One region of the Pectobacterium odoriferum genome, then DNA from elsewhere that is predicted to be linked to it. Evidence: predicted binding sites of a transcription regulator. Region 1 holds the regulator's gene; the other holds the start of a gene.

What was found. Region 1 encodes PurR, which represses purine synthesis genes. Its sites were predicted from a motif close to CANGCAAACGTTTGCNTG; they were not measured.
Region 2: EO763_RS18675 (nucleoside-specific channel-forming protein Tsx) is a predicted target of PurR. The motif match lies at 6,552-6,569, and genes of this name have one in related genera.

What each region holds. Positions count from the first base shown of each region.
Region 1 covers NZ_CP034938.1:2,140,096-2,148,032, forward strand. The annotation lists gene EO763_RS09545 (oxidoreductase) at 1-181, shown strand, start outside; tRNA gene EO763_RS09550 (tRNA-Val) at 390-466, opposite strand; gene EO763_RS09555 (MATE family efflux transporter) at 804-2,177, opposite strand; gene EO763_RS09560 (riboflavin synthase) at 2,424-3,059, shown strand; partial or broken gene EO763_RS09565 (class I SAM-dependent methyltransferase) at 3,122-3,382, opposite strand; gene purR (HTH-type transcriptional repressor PurR) at 3,402-4,427, opposite strand; gene cydH (cytochrome bd-I oxidase subunit CydH) at 4,817-4,906, shown strand; gene EO763_RS09580 (C40 family peptidase) at 5,007-5,858, opposite strand; gene EO763_RS09585 (Grx4 family monothiol glutaredoxin) at 6,200-6,550, shown strand; gene rnt (ribonuclease T) at 6,654-7,325, opposite strand; gene gloA (lactoylglutathione lyase) at 7,473-7,880, opposite strand.
Region 2 covers NZ_CP034938.1:4,137,340-4,145,276, forward strand. The annotation lists gene aceE (pyruvate dehydrogenase (acetyl-transferring), homodimeric type) at 1-1,822, opposite strand, end outside; gene pdhR (pyruvate dehydrogenase complex transcriptional repressor PdhR) at 1,964-2,728, opposite strand; gene EO763_RS18660 (amino acid permease) at 3,411-4,769, shown strand; gene ampE (beta-lactamase regulator AmpE) at 4,849-5,703, opposite strand; gene ampD (1,6-anhydro-N-acetylmuramyl-L-alanine amidase AmpD) at 5,703-6,275, opposite strand; gene EO763_RS18675 (nucleoside-specific channel-forming protein Tsx) at 6,694-7,554, shown strand; gene nadC (carboxylating nicotinate-nucleotide diphosphorylase) at 7,699-7,937, shown strand, end outside.

The sequences.
Region 1 (7,937 bases):
TCAGTATGCGCTGCAAGCTGATACGGTGGTCATTGCATTGGGGTATACGCCAGCGACAGCATTGATCGAGGAATTAAGGGGGGGCGCTCATCACACGGTGGTAATTGGCGGTGCGGTGAAAACCAGTAACGCATTGGTTGCTGCCAGAGAAGGGTTTGATACTGGGATGAGTATTGTTTGATTCACCCGCAAGTTTAATTCGCGAATAACGTGGTTCGCCAATGAATAACCCTAAAAACCCGATGGGGGAGTCAACTTCCTCTGGCCTTTTACTCTCACCGCTGTGTCAATGGGGTAATATACGGTGCCTGTAACCGCCAGTATGAACGGACAAATGAGGTATAAAAGAGGTGAAATAAAAAGAATTAATTCGAAGGAAAAACAAAGAATGGTGCGTTCAATTGGACTCGAACCAACGACCCCCACCATGTCAAGGTGGTGCTCTAACCAACTGAGCTATGAACGCATTGAGATACCGTGCTGCCTGTCTGACAGCGAGGCGAATAGTAGCGAGCAAGGGGAAAGCTGGCAAGAGGAAAAATGCAATTTTGTGCTCTTGCCAGTGCGATTGCTGGGGTTGTATCCATTTCGTCGTTTTTTTCGACGATACCCGTAATTCTTCAAGCTGCTTGTGCGTTGGCTGCTCTTACCCACCCCAGTCACTTACTTGAGTAAGCTCTTGGGGATTAATGAGCTTCATCAATGAAGCTCCCCCTTCGGGCCAGCGCTAGCGCTGTTCAAAACGCTAACGTTCTGTCACGCAACTCGAATTATTTAGGGTATAAAACTGGATGAAATGTTATCTAGCGGGCGGCGCGCGCTAAAATCCGTGCGGCGGGTTGGCGCTGAAGAAAACGAATCCGCGTCACCATCATCACCGCTGCCGCTGTCAGGCCAATGATGAAACCACACCAGAAGCCCGCAGGCCCCATGCGAGGCACGATGACATCGGTCAATGCCAGCAGATAGCCGCTCGGTAACCCCAATACCCAATACGCGACAAAGGTAATATAGAAAATTGAACGGGTATCTTTATAGCCACGCAATACGCCGGTGCCGATGACCTGAACGGCATCGGAGATTTGATAAACGGCAGCCAACAGCATGAGCTGAGAGGCCATCGCCACCACGAGCGGATCCTGATTGTAGAGCAGGGCAATGGGTTCACGCAGCAGCGTGGTGAAGACTGCCGTGCAGCAGGCTAACGCTACGCCGGCCATGATTCCTGTATGCGCGGCAATGCGGGCGTTCTCAACCGAACCTTCCCCTAACCGATGTCCGACGCGAATGGTGGTAGCGACGCCCACTGAGAGCGGAAGAACGAACATCAACGAACTGAAATTCAGGGCAATTTGGTGACCTGCGACATCGACAACACCCAGCGGTAACACCAGTAGGGCAACCACGGCAAACAGTGTGACTTCAAAAAGCAGCGCCAGCGCGATGGGTAAACCGAGGCCAAACAGGCGCTTCAGCACGGTAAAATCTGGCCGGAATGCCGAGCGATGAAGACGGATATCGCGTAGCCAGGAGGCACGTCGGGTATAGAGCATCATCAGTAGCATCATGATCCAGTAAACCGATGCGGTGGCGACGCCGCAACCTACGCCGCCCAGTTCGGGCATACCAAATTTACCGTGGATGAATATGTAGTTAATCGGGATATTGATTAACAGTCCGATGAACCCAATCATCATGCCGGGGTAGGTTTTGGACAGCCCTTCACACTGGCAGCGCAAAACTTGATAGAACAGATAGCCGGGTACGCCCCACAGCAACGCGTGCAGATAGCCGATGGCTTTCGCAGCCAATTCAGGCGAACCGTCGCTCATCAGGTTAATCGCGTATTCCCCCTGATACAGCACCAGCATTGTCAGCACCGAAATGATGGCTGCGAGGAAAAAGGACTGTCGCACCTGATGAGAAATACGATCGCGACGGCCGGAACCGTTGAGCTGTGCGACAACGGGTGTTAACGCCAGTAGCAGTCCATGACCAAAAAGAATGGCGGGGAGCCAGATTGAGGTTCCCACCGCGACGGCGGCCATATCGGTGGCGCTATAAGCACCGGCCATGATGGTGTCAACCACACCCATCGACGTTTGGGACACTTGCGCAATAATGACAGGAACAGCAAGCGCCGATAATTTACGCGCTTCTGTCAGATACTGTTGCACGGATACCTTCCTTGAATGGCTAACGTAATAGCAGGATAAATGACTCAGATGTGAAAAACAGATCGGGATAAAGAGAGCGTTATTGTAACGACTTAACGAAAGTAAACCAGCATGGAAGAGAATATATTCTTTTTGTTACGCTACGGTTTCGATAGCAATGTGGCATACGGCATTCCGGTTTGGTTTTCCGTGAAATATCGGGCACACTGCACAGCGTCATTTCTTTGTTTTTAAGAGGCAAACCGCATGTTTACCGGTATTGTTCAGGGCACCGCGCCGGTGGTGTCGATTGAAGAAAAATCCAACTTTCGCACGCACATTGTCCAACTCCCACCCGAGCTGCTGCCAGGGCTCGTGCCTGGCGCATCGGTGGCACACAATGGCTGCTGCCTGACGGTAACCGCCATTGACGGCGATCGTGTCAGTTTTGATCTCATGAAGGAAACGCTGCGGTTAACGAATCTGGGCGATATTCATGAAGGCGATGTCGTCAATATTGAGCGAGCCGCGAAATTCGGTGATGAGATCGGTGGGCACGTTATGTCGGGGCACATCATGTGTACGGCGGAAGTGGTCAAAATTCAGGTTTCAGAGAATAACCATCAGATTTGGTTCCGTCTGGCTGATGAAGCGCTGATGAAATACGTGCTGCATAAAGGCTTTGTTGGGATTGATGGCATCAGCCTGACGGTGGGAGAAGTCACTCGCGGACGTTTCTGCGTGCATTTAATTCCAGAAACACTGAACCGCACCACGCTGGGACAGAAACGTCTGGGAAATCGTATCAATATTGAAATCGACCCGCAAACGCAGGCCGTGGTGGATACCGTCGAACGCGTGTTAGCCAGCAAGCAGTTGAGCGATCTCGCCAACGAAGACTGATATCCTGCACTGCCTATTCTTGTAAACCGGACGAGCCGCATCGTCCGGTTTTCTTTTTTCTATCAGCGTGAAACACGTAACCCGCCTTCGATCCCATCCGTGCTGTACACGACCTGCCAGAGCTGAAGTGTTCGTGCTCTGAATGCCCCTGCACAGGCGTTAAGATAGTAGCTGAACATCCGGTGGAAGCGGGCCGTATAGCGTGTGGAAAGCGGTGGCGAGTTCTGCTGGAAGCGAGCCTGCTAGGCCATTAATGTATGATCGTCATCAGCGCCGAAATTATGCCAGTTTTCCATCATCATGTAGTGCTCACTTGCCTGCGCTGCGCAGTATTGCCGCTAATTAGCGGCGATAGTCGAGGTAGGGGCCGTCTGCCACCGAGCGGCGTTCAATCAGCGTCGGGTGTACTTCAATGACGTGCGCATCTTCTCGTTTACTGGTAATGCGATCCAGGAGCATAGAGAACGCGGACTGGCCCAGACGCTCCTTTGGCTGGTGGATGGTGGTCAGCGCAGGCGTAAAGAAGCGTGCGTGGCGCACATTGTCATAACCGATCACCGAAATGTCCTGCGGTACGCGCAGACCCAGCTCGTCAGCCGCACAGATGGCACCCATCGCCATGATATCGCCACCGCAGAATACGGCTGTAGGTCGCTGTTTCTGTGCGAGAATCTGATGCATGGCTTTGTAGCCGGATTCCGGTTCAAAATCGCCCCGAACCACCCATTCGTCACGCACTGTGATATCAGCTTCCTTCAGCGCTTTCAAAAAGCCGAGGTAGCGTCCGCTGCCAGTGTTACGTTCTTGAGTGCCGGGGATGGCGCCGATATCGCGATGGCCGCGTTCAATCAGGTAGCGGCCTGCCATATAACCGCCTTCAAAGGCGTTATCGATAATCGTATCGGTAAAATCGCTGTGCATCTGTCCCCAGTCCATAACGACCATCGGAATGCTGCGATAATCTTCCAACATCGACAACAGCTCAGGCGGGTATTCGGCGCACATCACCAATAGGCCGTCGACGCGTTTTTGCGCCAGCATAGAAAGATAGGCGCGCTGTTTACCGATGTCGTTATGCGAATTACACAGCACCAACGTGTAACCTTTGGCATAGCAGCTGTTTTCGACGGCTTCAATGATCTCGGCGAAATAGGGGGCTTCGCTGGATGTGGCGAGTAAGCCGATAGATTTAGTGTGATTAACTTTGAGGCTGCGGGCGACGGCGCTGGGTGAATAGTGCAATTCTTTGATTGCCGCTCTGACGGCTGCCTTAGTCTCTTCGGCGACGAAACGTGTTTTATTGATCACGTGCGATACGGTTGTGGTGGAAACGCCAGCACGTTTTGCCACATCTTTAATCGTTGCCATCTAAAAATGACTCCTGAACTTACCTGTTACAGACGTAAGTATATTGTTAATCGTTTGCCTACGTTTAATGTTCTTCTTCTAAGCTAAAAAACAGGATTTCAGAAGGAGAATGCCGAATGTTATACCGAAGGGATCTGGGTTGACGTTTTTCGACTGATACGCAGCGCTTTCATAAACAGCGGATTGTGTCCGATTTATCATGAAAGTGAAAGGGCTAATTTATACTATTAGTGATGCATTCGTCCGAGATTTTTCGCTAGAATTATGAAAGAATCGTAATAACCCTATTATTTGTAGCTTTAACTGCCTAAGTGGATTCGGCTGTGAAGGGGCGTGTTTTTTCAGATGAAGTTTTCAGAGAAAATTTGTTCGCTAATAAGGAGTGGTTTATGGATACAGATCTGAAGATGTCTTTGCTGACAACCATTGGTTCGTTGGCTGTGATCATCGTGTTTAGTTTTACTGCGGTGCTGAACTAACCGATCGATGATTTTGTGCGGGTTAGGTATTCAGACACGTTGATGTTACATAAAACGTGTCTGAATTGCTTCTGTTCGACGTATGTAACCTATATCACTCTTAACGAATCGTCTGCGGTGTGACCACGCGGCGCGCGCCAACGTAGTGCTCCTGCCAATAATCTTCACTCAGCTTGCTGATGCGAATATCTGAGCCTGTACGCGGTGACTGGATAAATTTCCCTTCCCCCAGATAAACCCCGACGTGATCGGCTGCGCCACGGTTATTGATGCGGAAAAAGACCAGATCGCCACTTTCCAGCTCGCTCTTTTTAATCGGAGCGGCGTCACGTAGGTGGTACATTTCGTTTGCGGTGCGTGGAATTTGGATCTTAACGACATCTTTGTAGGCGTAATAAACCAGTCCGCTACAGTCGAACCCGGTAAAGGGAGAGGAACCGCCCCAGTGATAAGGCTTGCCTATCTGGCTCATCAACTTATTCATTGCAGTCGTTTTGGCATGCTGATAGCGTTTTTTATGCGCTGCGCTTAGCGCCATTCCCTTTTCTGTTGGCGACGGATTTTTCTCCGCTTTGCCTTTGAGTGCCGTTTTCTTCAAACCGGTTTTGACTCTGGCCTGTGCCGTTGTGTGTTTCTCTTCTTCAGGCTTAAGCTTTTTAAGATTTTTTTTCACTAGCGCAGGCGTGCTGCTTTGCGTCCGTGACGGTTTTTTTTCTGTCGCTTTGCTCGCGGTACGTGATTTGGTTTTATTACTGACTGGGGTAGGCTCTGGTTTTTTGCTTTTTATCGGTGTCGGTGATTTAGCATTACCCTTGGTTTGACGGTTTTTTTTATTCGTTTCTGCCACGGCGCTTTTTTTCGGCGCAGAATGCGGAGTAGGCGGCGCAGCCTGAGCCACGTTCAGGGATAGGTTGCTGAAAAATAATATAAAAAGAGTAATAAATAAGCGCATAATAAAAGTGACCGAACATAATCCTTAACTCGCTCAATCCCCACAGTATTCCTGAAAACGGCGTCATAAAAAAGTGGGCACGGTCGCTTTATTCATACAGAATAGTGAAAAAACGTTAATAGTTATTTTTTCGATTGATTTATCTGCGTTTTCTGGCGTTGATTTCATCAATGATGAATGACTTCAGGAAAAAATAACCCTACAAAAAATGGCGTTTTTTTGTGGCTAGTGGCATCGGTACAATATCACTGAGTCAATGTCGCTGTCGTAGCACCTCTGACGGCGGCTCATGGCTAGCGCTTTGGACGTTAGCCATCCTATAGAATTAAGGAAGCAAGAAGATGACGACACCGACAATTGAAAAAATTCAGCGCCAAATTGCTGAAAACCCGATTCTGCTGTACATGAAAGGCTCCCCGAAATTGCCAAGCTGCGGCTTTTCCGCACAAACTGTTCAGGCGTTGTCTGCCTGTGGCGAACGTTTTGCGTATGTTGATATTTTGCAGAACCCAGACATTCGTGCTGAGCTGCCGAAATACGCGAACTGGCCGACATTCCCGCAGCTGTGGGTTGACGGTGAGCTGATTGGGGGTTGTGATATCGTGATGGAAATGTTTCAGCGTGGTGAATTGCAGCCGCTGATCAAAGAAACGGCAGACAAATACAAAGCGCAGCAAGCCGCTCAAGAGTAATGCTTTCGTCTGGCGTAATGACGATGTCAACTGTTATTACGATGCGTGCGTGAATCCTTCCAACGGGTGCTTTTATGGCACCCGTTTTTTGATCTCAATCTTTTCAGTCGTCGGCTGACGCGTCTTCCAGCGAATTTTCTTCCAGCGCAATCGGCCAGCCGCCCAGACGTTTCCAGCGGTTAACCAACTCACAGAACAGCAACGCCGTCTGGTTGGTGTCATACAGCGCGGAGTGCGCCTGGCTGGAATCAAACGCAATACCGGCGGTAATACAGGCTTTAGCAAGAACCGTTTGGCCTAACACCAGCCCGCTGAGAGCGGCGGTATCGAAAGTGGCGAAAGGATGGAACGGATTACGTTTCAGGCTACAGCGCTCCGCTGCCGCTGCCATAAAGCTATGATCGAATGTGGCATTATGCGCCACGATAATCGCGCGGTTGCAGCCCTGATCTTTGATCCCTTTACGTACGACTTTGAAAATTTCATGCAGCGCATCATATTCGCTCACTGCGCCACGCAGCGGGTTGGTGGGGTCAATACCATTAAACGCCAGTGCAGCGGGTTCCAGAATCGCCCCCTCGAATGGCTCGACATGAAAATGTAGCGTTTCATCTGGCTGTAACCAACCGTCTTGATCCATTTTTAATGTTACCGCCGCAACTTCCAGCAAAGCATCTGTTTTCGCATTAAATCCGGCGGTTTCAACATCAATCACTACCGGGTAAAACCCACGAAAACGGCCGCTCAGGGCGTTCAGATCACTTTTATCAGCCATTTTTCTCTTAATTGTTAGCAAAACGCAGCGCACATTATTGCAAATTTTGACTGGAGATGCAGCATGCCGTTGTTGTTTCAAACAGCAGAGATAGCAGAAGAAGGGGGAAAAACAGGTGCTGATACAGCACCTGTGGAATGCGGGGTATTAGTGACCGATGCCGTTACCGGCGTGGGCGTTCTCGATCAATTCGATTTTATAACCGTCTGGATCTTCGATGAACGCGATCACGGTCGTACCGCCTTTGACCGGGCCCGCTTCGCGCGTTACATTGCCACCCGCTTTGCGGATACGCTCACAGGTTGCTGCAACATCGTCAACGCCTAGCGCGATATGGCCATAGGCGTTGCCCAGATCGTAGCTGTCGACGCCCCAGTTGTAAGTCAATTCGATAACCGCACCTTCGCTCTCTTCGGTATAACCGACGAAAGCCAACGTGTATTTATATTCGGTATTCTCGCTGGTGCGCAGCACGCGCATGCCCAGGATTTGGGTATAGAAATCGATAGAACGTTGTAAATCGCCAACACGCAGCATGGTGTGAAGTAAGCGCATAGTGTCCTCGTTAAAAAGTGCAACAAAGAGGGAAGTATAGCGTTGTGGTTCTACCGA
Region 2 (7,937 bases), 2.0 Mb from region 1:
TACGTTGGAAACCGAACATGGAGTAGTAGATGTAGAACGGGATCATCGGCAGGTTGTTGGTGCTGTAAGACGTTGCCGCCGCCAGCCAGGAAGAACCTGCGCCCAGCTCGTTGATACCTTCCTGCAGAATCTGACCTTTCTGGTCTTCTTTGTAGTAAGCAACCTGCTCACGGTCCTGCGGAGTGTACTGCTGGCCTTTCGGGCTATAAATACCGATCTGGCGGAACAGACCTTCCATACCGAAGGTGCGCGCTTCGTCAGCGATGATCGGAACCAGACGATCTTTGATAGATTGGTTCTTCAGCATCACGTTCAGGGCACGTACAAACGCGATAGTGGTAGAGATTTCTTTGTTCTGCTCTTCCAGCAGAGTGCTGAAATCTTCCAGCGTTGGCAGTTCCAATTTTTCGCTGAAGTTAGGCTGACGAGACGGCAGGTAGCCACCCAGCGCCTGACGACGCTCGTGCAGGTATTTGTACTCTTCAGACTCTTTATCGAAAGTGATGTACGGCAGTTTTTCGATGTCGGCATCAGACACTGGCACGTTGAAGCGATCGCGGAAGTAACGCACGCCATCCATGTTAACTTTCTTAACCTGGTGCGCGATGTTCTTACCTTCAGCCGCGTCGCCCATACCATAACCTTTAATGGTATGCGCCAGAATAACGGTTGGCTTGCCTTTGGTGTCCTGCGCTTTTTTCAGTGCAGCGTAGACTTTCTTCGGATCGTGACCACCACGGTTCAGTGACCAAATTTGATCGTCGGTCCAGTCTTTAACCAGTTCTGCCGTCTCCGGGTATTTACCGAAGAAGTGCTCACGCACATAGGCACCGTTTTTGGATTTGAAGGTCTGGTAGTCACCGTCGACGGTTTCTTCCATCAGTTGGATCAGTTTACCGCTGGTGTCTTTACGCAGCAGTTCGTCCCAACGGTCGCCCCACATGACTTTGATCACATCCCAGCCAGCGCCGCTGAAGATACCTTCCAGCTCGTTGATGATCTTGCCATTACCGGTAACCGGACCATCCAGACGTTGCAGGTTACAGTTGATGACGAATACCAGGTTGTCCAGTTTTTCACGGGTCGCGATAGTGATCGCACCTTTGGATTCTGGTTCGTCCATTTCACCGTCGCCCAGGAAGGCATAAACGGTTTGTTTAGAGGTATCTTTCAGACCACGGTTTTCCAGATACTTCAGGAATTTAGCCTGGTAGATGGCGCCAATCGGGCCCAGCCCCATAGATACAGTCGGGAACTGCCAGAAGTCCGGCATCAGTTTAGGGTGCGGATAAGAGGACAGACCGTTACCGTGAACTTCCTGACGGAAGTTGTTCATCTGATCTTCAGTCAGGCGGCCTTCAAGGAAGGCACGAGCGTAAACGCCCGGAGAGATGTGGCCCTGGAAGTAGACCAGGTCGCCGCCGTCCTGCGCAGTGCGAGCACGGAAGAAGTGGTTAAAGCACACTTCATAGAAAGTGGCGGAAGACTGGAAAGAAGCCATGTGGCCGCCCAGATCCAGATCTTTTTTAGAAGCACGCAGCACTGTCATGATCGCGTTCCAGCGGATTGCTGAGCGAATACGACGTTCCAGATCCAGATTACCAGGGTATTCCGGCTCGTCTTCCACTGCGATGGTGTTGATGTATTGACGTGCAGCTGTACCAGCAGCAACGCTGACACCGCCTTTACGTGCTTCACTCAGAACCTGATCAATCAGGAACTGGGCGCGTTCAACACCCTCTTCACGGATGACCGATTCGATCGCCTGCAGCCAGTCGCGGGTTTCGATCGGATCCACGTCATTATTTAAACGATCTGACATGGTTATTCCTTATCTTCTCTAATCAGTTAGTTTATGGAGCCTGTCTTCCTGCATTCTGACTTGGGTTTCGTCCTAAGCAAAACGCATGAAGACAGGCTCATCGTCGTCATTACCGCATTCAGAGCCCCAAAGTACGGATGCTCAATCCCTGCGTTGCTGGAGCCGACGCAGCGATCTCTCGCGCCGACTATGTTCCCGGTTAAGATCCAGCAATACTTCCTCAATAAACGCCAGATGACGGTGTGATGCTTCGCGCGCCTTTTCTGGCTCACGGGCAACAATCGCCTCAAAAATGCTGGCGCGATGAATGCTAACCTGAGCCAACACTTCACGGCTCAAATAAAGCAATTCAAAATTCTGCCTCACGTTCTGTTCGAGCATCGGCCCCATACAGCGCACCAAATGCAGCAACACCACATTATGCGTGGCTTCTGTTACAGCAACCTGATACTGCATAACGGCTTCTGATTCGGCGTCCAGATCGCCCGCTTCCCTCGCCTTCTCAATCACGGCATGACAATCCCGGATACGTTGCAGATCCGACTCTGTGCCACGCAACGCAGCATAGTAGGCAGCAATGCCTTCCAGCGCATGACGCGTTTCCAGAAGATCGAACTGTGATTCGGGATGTGTGCTCAGTAATTCTGCCAGCGGATCGCTGACACTTTGCCATAGATTGGCTTGAACGAAGGTACCACCACCCTGACGGCGCAAAAGGAGACCTTTGGCTTCCAGGCGTTGAATGGCTTCTCTCAGAGAAGGGCGGGAAACATCGAACTGTTTTGCTAGTTCGCGCTCCGGTGGGAGCTTCTCGCCGGGGCGCAAGGTTCCCTCAAGAATCAGAAACTCCAGCTGCTGTTCAATCACATCTGACAGTTTGGGCTGACGGATCTTGCTGTATGCCATAGTGAATTCTTCTCTGCGAATGGCGCGGAGTCAATTGGTAATACCAATTTCAAAAACGTGACGCTAAAGTAACAAAGTATTCACCTTCTGTCCATAAGGACCTTGAGCTAAATCACCAATCCCACCAGATTTTAACAAATGCACGAGAAACATGCGGCAAAGTGATAGCCCGCCTGTGGTATTACCATTAATCCCCTCTGTCTATATTTTAACTTTTTTGAAACGTAAAGCAGGCGTTGCTGAACCGTTTAAATACGAAAATAGTGAATTTAAATGCAAAAAATAAGGTTTTTTATTCTCAGAAGGAAAGTGTAATTACCCGCAGATCCCTATCGGGGTAAACACCATTTTACAGCAGGGATAAAGAGATAATAAAAGGGAGTAAATCTAAAGGGGTAGAAAGCCCCTTCCCCCCTAAAAAATCATCTCTCGATTTTCTCGTCATCGGGTTCTTAATCAGGGAAAGGTAAAATTTTTGAGGTGGCGATAGTTTTTAATTATCAGACTATAAGAAATCAGTGCAATCTTGCGTACTTACCACTATTCTCTGCCAAACGGTAGCGGTTTTCTTATTTTAAGAAACACCACCCCGTAAAAATAAAATTACACAAACGTATAGTCACTAATACGCGTGTTCGTTCACACCGTGTTTTTTACTTGCACTGGCAGAGGGTTAAATTTGATGGATAATCAACAAACGGACGGCACGCTAAAGCGTGGTTTGAAAAACCGTCATATTCAGTTGATTGCCTTGGGTGGCGCAGTAGGTACTGGCCTCTTTCTTGGTATTGCACAGACAATCAAAATGGCCGGGCCATCGGTCCTGTTAGGCTATGCAATTGGCGGCCTGATCGCGTTTCTCATTATGCGCCAACTGGGCGAGATGGTGGTTGAAGAGCCGGTAGCCGGATCGTTCAGCCACTTTGCTTATAAATACTGGGGTGATTTCGCGGGCTTTGCATCGGGATGGAACTATTGGGTGCTGTATGTGCTGGTCGCCATGGCCGAGCTCAGCGCCGTGGGGATTTACGTCCAGTACTGGTGGCCAGACATTCCAACCTGGGTATCCGCCGCCGTCTTCTTCCTGCTGATTAACGCCATCAATCTGGCGAACGTCAAAGTCTACGGTGAAATGGAATTCTGGTTTGCCATCATCAAAGTCGTCGCGATTATTGGCATGATCGTCTTCGGTGGCTGGCTGCTACTCAGCGGTACGGGCGGGCCGGAAGCAACCGTAACCAACCTGTGGGCGCAGGGCGGGTTCTTCCCGAACGGCGTGCTCGGTCTGGTGATGGCGATGGCCGTGATCATGTTCTCATTTGGCGGGCTGGAACTGGTGGGGATTACCGCAGCAGAAGCGGATGACCCAGAGAAAAGCATTCCACGCGCGACCAATCAGGTTATCTACCGCATCCTGATTTTCTACATCGGTTCACTCGCTATCCTGCTGTCACTGTACCCGTGGGGCAAGGTTGTGGAAGGCGGTAGCCCGTTCGTCATGATCTTCCATGAACTGAACAGTAACGTCGTAGCAACGGTGCTGAACATCGTGGTATTGACCGCTGCGCTGTCCGTTTATAACAGCTGCGTATATTGCAACAGCCGCATGCTGTTCGGTCTGGCGAAACAGGGTAACGGGCCGAAAGTACTGAAAACCGTCGATGCCCGTGGCGTTCCGGTTGTTGCTATCGGTATCTCCGCGCTGGCAACGGCGCTGTGCGTGCTGATCAACTACCTTATCCCCGGCAAAGCGTTCGAACTATTGATGGCGCTGGTCGTGTCTGCTCTTGTGATTAACTGGGCGATGATCAGTCTGGCGCACCTGAAGTTCCGTGCGCAAAAGGACAAAGAAGGTACGGTGACCAAGTTTAAAGCGCTGCTTTATCCGCTGGGTAACTACCTCTGTCTGCTGTTCCTTGCGGGTATACTGGTCATCATGTTCCTGACGCCGGGGATTCAGATTTCCGTCATGCTGATTCCGGTCTGGCTGGTTATTCTGGGCGTGGGCTACTTTATCAAAAAGAAAAATCAGGCGAACTAAACAGCTCCAGCGTTCACCCATCCTGCTTTTCCATGGCCGACTCTGTCGGCCATTTTCATATCTGGCAAACGGTTGGAAATCAAACCAGCGCACCGTATATCGTCAGGAGTGCCACCACCACCACCAGTGCTAACGTCACTTTTTTCGCTAGCGTCACGGCGGCTTTCGGTGTCTCTACAGGCTCAACGTGGGATTCACGCGCCAGAGAAAATTGAGCCAGTTGAGTTAACACCCAATACTGTGAACTGCGAGAATCTCCCAGCGAGGCGAACCAGGCAGGCAGCGCTTTCTCGCCGTGCCCCAGCAGTGCATAAGCAGCACCGACCAAGCGGGCAGGAATCCAGTCAAGCCAATGCAACAAACTATCGACGCCAGACTGCGCGCGCTCCAGCGGGGTGTGGTGGCGGGCAAGCCAGGTCTGTCTGGCGCGTAAAAACGCGTACCCCATCAACGCAATCGGCCCGTAGGGTCCAGCAACGATAAACCAGAACAACGGCGCTAAATAAAACCGGAAATTTATCCACAGCAGCGCGTTTTGCAACTCTTTCAATTGCTCGCTTTCGCCCGTGCCAACGGGCAGACCGTGAATCAGCGCCAGCTCCGCCGCCATTTCCCGGCTGGCATCCGCCTCACCGCGCTGTGCGGCCTGCAAATAGCGCCGATAGTGCTGACGAATTTCACCCGCACCAATGCACATCAGGCTGATGACAATCCACAGCAAAAGAGAAATCAGGCCGAACAGAATACCGCTCGTGAGCCACAGCAGGCACCCCACGATACCCATGCTGCACAGCGTCAGGAACAGCGTTTGAAATAAAGACGGAGACGGCACGTGCCGGAACACGACCTCAAGCCGATGATCGATCTGCCAGTGCTCGCCCTGTTTGAACAAGCGCTCCCATGCCAGTGTAAGCAACAGTGTAAACAGCGTCATTAATCCAGGCTCCCTTTGTTCTCTGTCCAGTTTTCTTGTAGCAGACGATGGTAGCCGTCCCAGTCAAATGCCGGGCCGGGGTCGGTTTTGCGGCCCGGAGCGATGTCGCAGTGTCCGGTAATGCGCGACGGCGTAATGGGATAGGCCCGCATTAACAGGTGTGTAATCGCAACCAGAGAGTGATACTGCTCCGCGGTAAAAGGCAGCGTATCCGTCCCTTCCAGTTCAATGCCGATAGAGAAATCATTGCAGCGTTCCCGGCCTTCAAACACCGAAACGCCAGCATGCCAGGCGCGCTGCTCGAAAGGCACATACTGTATGATTTGCCCATCACGACGAATCAGGCAGTGTGCGGCGACGCGTAAATGGGAAATATCGGCGAAATAGGGATGCGCCGAGGGATCCAAAGTGGCCGTAAACAGTTGATCAATATACGGGCCGCCAAACTCACCGGGCGGCAGACTAATATTGTGGATCACCAGTAGGGAAGGCACCTCATTATTCGGGCGACCATCATAATGTGGTGAAAGCGTGTGTGTAATGTCGGATAACCAGCCATTTTCCAAAAGCATCGGCGATAACCTCGCATCGTATCGTTTGTCGGCTGAATCAGGCGAAAAATCAATTTCAGGCGTAAAGCCACGTAGCTAAAAGTCCTTGTATCCAAGATACCATGTTTCACGCCATGCTATCTATTCAACTGGGTATCAATAGGTTTTACCGTTTATTTTGTGATATCCCCGCCGATTTTTCTGCCTGAAAGCAATCCCGATATCTTTTTTAGTAAGGTGAAATCCCCAACACCATTATGTGATTAAAATCACATTACAAATGTAATAACGTAATAATAGGCAATCGTTTTCGTGCATTGCGTCTATTTTTACTTAAAATACATGACAAAATTATCTTCTGATTTTTTTAGATATTACCAAAACTTATTTTGCGGTCTTACGTACGACGTACATGACGTCTAACACTATGGTACTTAACATGAAAAAAACTTTCGCTGCAGGCGCCCTGCTCGCACTGTCATGCTCAATGCCTGTTCTTGCCGACAGCAATAAAGCCGAATACCTGTCCGACTGGTGGCATCAGAGCATTAACGTCGTCGGCAGCGCCCACACCCGTTTCGGACCGCAACTGAACAGCACGACCTACCTGGAATACGAAGCGTTTGCACGTAAAGACTGGTTCGATTTCTACGGCTACGCCGATGCGCCTAAATTTTTTGGTGGCGATCCCGATAGCCGTGGCATTTGGGACAAAGGCTCTCCGCTGTTTGTCGAGATCGAACCACGCTTCTCTATTGATAAGCTGACGGGCGCTGATCTCAGCTTTGGTCCGTTTAAAGAATGGTACATCGCCAATAACATTATTTACGATCAGGGTCGCAACAGCGGTTCACGCCAAAGCACGTGGTACATGGGCTTAGGTACAGATATTGATACCGGTACCGATTTGTCTCTCTCACTGAACGGCTATGCCAAATATCAATGGCAGAACTACGGCGCAGCGAACGAAAACGAGTGGGATGGCTACCGTGTAAAAGTGAAATACTCTTACCCACTGGGCTCAATGCTGGGCGGAAACGTCTCGTATATCAGCTTCACCAATTTCGATTTTGGCTCAGAACTGCGTGATAAATCGAATGCAAGCCGCACCAACAACTCCATTGCCTCCAGCCATATTCTGGCGCTGGGCTACGACCATTGGCACTACTCTTTCGTCGCACGTTATTTCCACAACGGCGGCCAATGGGCTGATGGCGCAGAACTCAATTTCGGCAAAGGTCCGTTTGAAGTGAAATCTACCGGTTGGGGCTACTACCTGGTCGTTGGTTACAACTTCTAAAATTGCATCCCTTTCCGGCGATCGCAGATCGCTCGCCGGAAAGCTAATAACAGTAACAGATTGAATTGTAATAATTATTCATTCTGGATGTCCTGATATAAACAAGGTAGCATAGACCTCCGAATCCCCCTTCGGAGTTTTGTCATGTCAACGCGTCGCTACAGTCAGGAACAACGCCAACAAGCCTTGCTCGCTCGTATTGCACAAGATATCCCCGCCAGCGTGCAACTGGCCTTGCGTGAAGATTTAGGTGGCATCGTCGATGCTAATCAAGATATTACCGCCCTTCTGTTACCCGACAATGAGACCGTCAGCGCACGCATTATCACGCGTGAAGCGGGTATATTCTGCGGCACGCGCTGGCTTGAGGAAGTCTTTTCTCA